One region of the Paenibacillus sp. J31R109 genome, then DNA from elsewhere that is predicted to be linked to it. Evidence: a T-box and tRNA genes for the amino acid it is inferred to sense, from the RefSeq annotation. Region 1 holds a T-box; the other holds one or more tRNA genes.
What was found. The T-box of region 1 lies ahead of AC58QT_RS12235 (valine--tRNA ligase). A T-box ahead of a tRNA ligase gene usually reads a tRNA of that ligase, here a tRNA-Val.

Region 1 (2,402 bases):
GCACGCTGTCGCATCTTCGCGAGTTACCGTAACTTGACCGCAATCCGCGCAGTGCCAAGCAGGAATTCGGTGTCCCCACCAGAGCTGACGGGAAATACACCAATCGCGAACATTTTCAATCCAGTTCAGGTATGTTTTCTCGAAGCGATCTGGTACAAAATTAACACCCTTGCCTGATTTTTGCGCTTCAATCGCTTGATCAGCAAGCGGCTGCATTTTGACGAACCATTGTGTCGATAGGTACGGCTCGATAACTGCACCACTACGCTCGCTGTGTCCAACTTGGTGAACATGTTCTTCAATTTTGATCAGAACACCTTGTTCTTTCAAATCTGCGACGATGTTTTTACGGCACTCGAAACGGTCTTGGCCTTGGTAAGGGCCTGCATTAGCGTTCATCGTTCCGGATTCATCCATAACGAGAATTTGTGGCAGGTTGTGACGCTTACCTACTTCGAAATCGTTCGGATCATGCGCAGGTGTAATTTTGACCGCCCCGCTGCCGAACTCTTTCTCAACATAGTCGTCTGCAATAATCGGAATCTCACGATTCACAATTGGAAGCAGCAATGACTTGCCAATCAAATGCTTGTAACGCTCATCCTTCGGATGAACAGCAACGGCCGTATCACCCAACATCGTCTCAGGGCGTGTTGTAGCAACAACAATGGAGCCAGAACCGTCTGTTGTTTCATATTTCAAATGGTAGAGTGCACCTTGAACTTCTTTGTACTCCACTTCAATATCCGAAAGAGCCGTACGTGCTGCCGGATCCCAGTTAATAATATAGTTACCGCGATAAATCAAACCTTTTTCAAACAAACTCACGAAAACTTCACGAACTGCTTGCGAAAGCCCTTCATCCAGTGTGAAGCGTTCCCGCGAATAATCAAGTGAAAAGCCCATTTTGGCCCATTGTTCACGAATCGTATCGGCATATAATTCTTTCCATTCCCAGACCTTCTCCAAGAACTTTTCACGCCCAAGATCATAGCGCGTTTGCCCTTGTTCGCGAAGCTTCTGTTCTACGCGGGTTTGCGTCGCAATACCTGCATGGTCAGAACCCGGAAGCCACAGCGTGTCAAAGCCCTGCATACGCTTCGTGCGGATGAGAATATCTTGCAGCGTGAAATCTAGTGCATGCCCTATGTGCAGCATACCGGTTACGTTCGGAGGCGGTATTACAATCGTGTACGTTTCCGCATCAGGACGGTTGCCTGCTTTGAAAAATTCATTCTTGATCCAGTAGTCGTACCATTTACGTTCCGCTTCTTTCGGGTCATACGTGGTAGGCATTTCTGTTTGTAATTTCGTTTCGGTCATAAGAGTACCTCCATATCTGGCTAGTTGTTATAAACACAAAAAAACCTTTCGCCCCAAAAAGGACGAAAGGTATAGCTTCCGTGGTACCACCTTCATTTCATGATACTTGCCCCATTGGCAAATAACATGACACTTAAAACAGATAACGGCTGCGACCGGAAAATGCTAATGCAGGCGAGAAACGATTACTCGGCGATTGCACTCACATTTACTGCTCCAGGGCGACTTCGATCGGATGTATCCTGAGGAACCTCTCAGCGCTGCAGTTCCACTCTCTGAAGGGCGTTCCGACTACTACTCCCTATCTTTGCAATTCCATATGTTGGTTTGAAAATGATTTACACTATATGATAACGAATATTTGCTAAACAGTCAATATTTTCGAACCGGTATAAACGTTTATTTTTTAGTATTGGTTAAAATTAGGTTCTCTATACGTCGTAACAAACATAAAGAGCCCCCAGCTGCTGTCAGCAGCCAGAGGCTCTTGCCTATGTATAGGTATTTATTTGGGCAAATAAATAACTTGACCCACGACAATATCCTGATCACCAAGTCGATTCATCAATTGAAGCTCACGCGTTGTCAGTTGATAACGCTTCGCAATGGATTCTAACGTATCCTCTTTCTGAACAATACAGAGTTTGAGCTTGCGGAACTCTTGCGATTCCGATCGGCTCTGCAGAAATAAACGTCTCCATTCTACCGGATCTATCCGCGATTCCGCCTCAAGAGCCGCTTGCGCCTCTGCTTCCGCAATCCGCTTGTCGGAAAGATACGAGCCTGCCTTAGATAATAGCGATTTGATGCCATAAGGACTAACCTCCACAGCGTCCGCTGCCTTCTTGCCAAAGGCAACTTTAAGCTCCTTTTTCTCCTCCGTTACAACGGTACTATCGGCATGCGGAGTTACTTTCAGCTCGATTTGTTCCACATCTACACCAAACGAATCATCGCCATGAGAGGTTGGCTGTGATGAAATGACAGCTGGTTCAGGTGCAGCTGCGATCAACGTTGGCGCTGGCGTCGGTAATGGTGTAGGAAGGACTGGTGCAGGCGGTGGTTGAATCACTTGTTGA
Region 2 (2,402 bases), on a different contig from region 1:
AGAATTAAATCGACAATAGGTGATTAATTTATTGAACACCAACTAAGAGTTTTCAATGCGTTCAGAAGAGGAACAATAAGTTGGATGTCGAACACTTCGTATATGCCATTCTTGAGGTGAGAATTATGTATAAATGTATTTATTGTTTAGAAGAAAAACCAAAAGATGCTTACAAGAAAGTAGAGCATGTTTTGCCGCAATCGTTTGGCAGATATAGAAATAATCTTACATTAAAAAATTCAGTATGTGATTCATGTAATAAATTTTTCGGTGACAATCTAGAACCATTTCTTGCTAGAGACACATTTGAGGGATTCACTAGATACAAGCTTAACTTGAAGGAACCCAATGAATTTAAAAATATGGGGAAGAAGAGCAAATCAATAATTCGTTTAAATGAGAGTAAATTTAAGGGGGCATATTCATATCTAAGCTATAACGAGGATAAAAATGAACTTAGCCTCGAACCGCTAAAGCAGATTGGATTCAAGAAAGATTACTTACAAAATTTTGATTTTTTCTTGTTTCCTGATATACCCACTATATCGCAGCTAAAGTCATTAGGGTATAAATTAGAGTATGAAAATTCTATAATAATACTTGGCTGTACACAAGAAGAGGTGCAGCATATATTAAATCAAAAAGGATACGATTTTAAAACAACAGTTATAGACTCCGATTTCATTCAAGAATTGGATGTAGAAATTGAGCGCCAAATAGATACTGATCTACAAAGAGCTATTTCGAAAATTGCTTTTAATTATTTGTGTTATTTTGAAGGTGCAGAATATGTTATGGATAAAAACTTTAATGAGATAAGAAATTTTATCTTACATGGGGTTATTCCTAATCGACCTTACTTCAGTATGAGTGGTGATGACATATTAGGAGATGAGGGCAAGTTAGGTAAAAAGAGGGTTGGACACATTCTGAATATTGATTACGATAGAAATGGGATTTTTGTAGTTGCACAAGTTTCTTTGTATAATATTGCGAAATACTTAGTGATATTTGGAGCTATTCCACAAGGATTGTATAAAACCATAACACGAGGTCATTTCTTTAACCCATATGACGGCATGATACTTCTTCTTCAAAAAGGAAGAAAATAGACTGCATTTCACAGACCACGAAAGTAGTCTGTTTTTTATATATTTAGAAGTTTGTCTGTAGGGCTTAACGAGGTACCAAGTCATTCAAAATTTCCATTAATCGATTTTTGGCTTGTTTTTTAGCCTCTGGGGAAAATTCCGCATTATAAAGTCGTATTAGTTCTTCCTTAGGGACGTAATATCTGCCTTTGTTTTTTTGTTGTGATATCAAATTATTTCGACAATAAAAACGGACAGTTTCAATTTCACAATTTAAATACTCAGCGGCTTCCTTAGATGTGAAATAAAGCTTAATAATTTCTCCATTGCTCATGTGAATTCCCTCTCTATCTTGAAGTCTTAGATATAAGTGCTGTGCTCATTTGCAACAGATTTGCAACAAGACCTTCGAAACGCTGTCTGTACTACAAGTTTCAGCAACCTGTACTAATAAAGAAAAGCCGCATCCCATAAGGGTTTGCGGCTTTCTGTGTTATATGACCTGTAGTGGGCTCGAACCACTGACCCCTACCCTGTCAAGATAGTGCTCTCCCAGCTGAGCTAACAAGTCGTTTATGGATACAGGTAGTAATATACCAAGAAATCGTGAGATTGTCAATTGTTGGAGAGCTTACTTCCGCCAGAAAAAGAGGAGTTTTTTAAAGTTTGAATCAGCTTTTCTCTTCTTTTTGGACCGTGGAAGAAAAGCAGTAGGATCGCTTTCTGCAGTTGGTGAATCGATGGTTTTTCCGAGCAAAAGGGATCGCTCTTCTTCAGTAACACCAAGAGTTGTCATTGCACGTTGTCAGCCTTTCTGGTAATGATTATGAAGTAAATGTAACATATCTATCCGATGTTTCCTAGTATAGCTTTCTTCTTGCGTGAATTTATGGTAACTTGAGATCATTAGAGTTTGGGAGGACTAAGGTTATGACGAAACAACAGCATCGTTGGAATTTGCGTTTGAAGAGTAGTAATGTATATCTAGGAACTGTGTATTTGGGGGATCCGCTTCCGGAAGTGGAAGATGTGATTATGATTGGTGAGAAGAAATATACGATTCTTGAGCTCGGAAGTACACGAGATGCAAGTGACGTATTTGTAGAGGAAGTTAAGAAGAAATAAGGAAGTCATATAGGAAAATAACGAAGGAGCTGATCATTAATGATCAGCTCTTTCTTTTGTAAGGTCAGATCAGTCAGGGAACAATCACAGAGAATAGAAAAAAAGACTGAGGTTCACTCTAAGGAGGATCGAGTGAATCAGTCTTTTTTTGAGCTTGCTCCTACATCAAAGGATTAGCGTTTGTAG

Region 2: it encodes a tRNA-Val, which carries the amino acid that the T-box ahead of AC58QT_RS12235 (valine--tRNA ligase) is inferred to sense. The anticodon was not compared.

What each region holds. Positions count from the first base shown of each region.
Region 1 covers NZ_JCAUAR010000003.1:533,178-535,579, forward strand. Annotated here, with positions in the region: gene AC58QT_RS12235 (valine--tRNA ligase) at 1-1,323, opposite strand, end outside; T-box leader at 1,379-1,640, opposite strand; gene AC58QT_RS12240 (LysM peptidoglycan-binding domain-containing protein) at 1,829-2,402, opposite strand, start outside.
Region 2 covers NZ_JCAUAR010000001.1:465,902-468,303, forward strand. Annotated here, with positions in the region: gene AC58QT_RS02000 (hypothetical protein) at 1-19, shown strand, start outside; gene AC58QT_RS02005 (HNH endonuclease) at 81-1,112, shown strand; gene AC58QT_RS02010 (helix-turn-helix domain-containing protein) at 1,177-1,425, opposite strand; tRNA gene AC58QT_RS02015 (tRNA-Val) at 1,590-1,662, opposite strand; gene AC58QT_RS02020 (hypothetical protein) at 2,022-2,216, shown strand; gene AC58QT_RS02025 (alpha/beta-type small acid-soluble spore protein) at 2,390-2,402, opposite strand, start outside.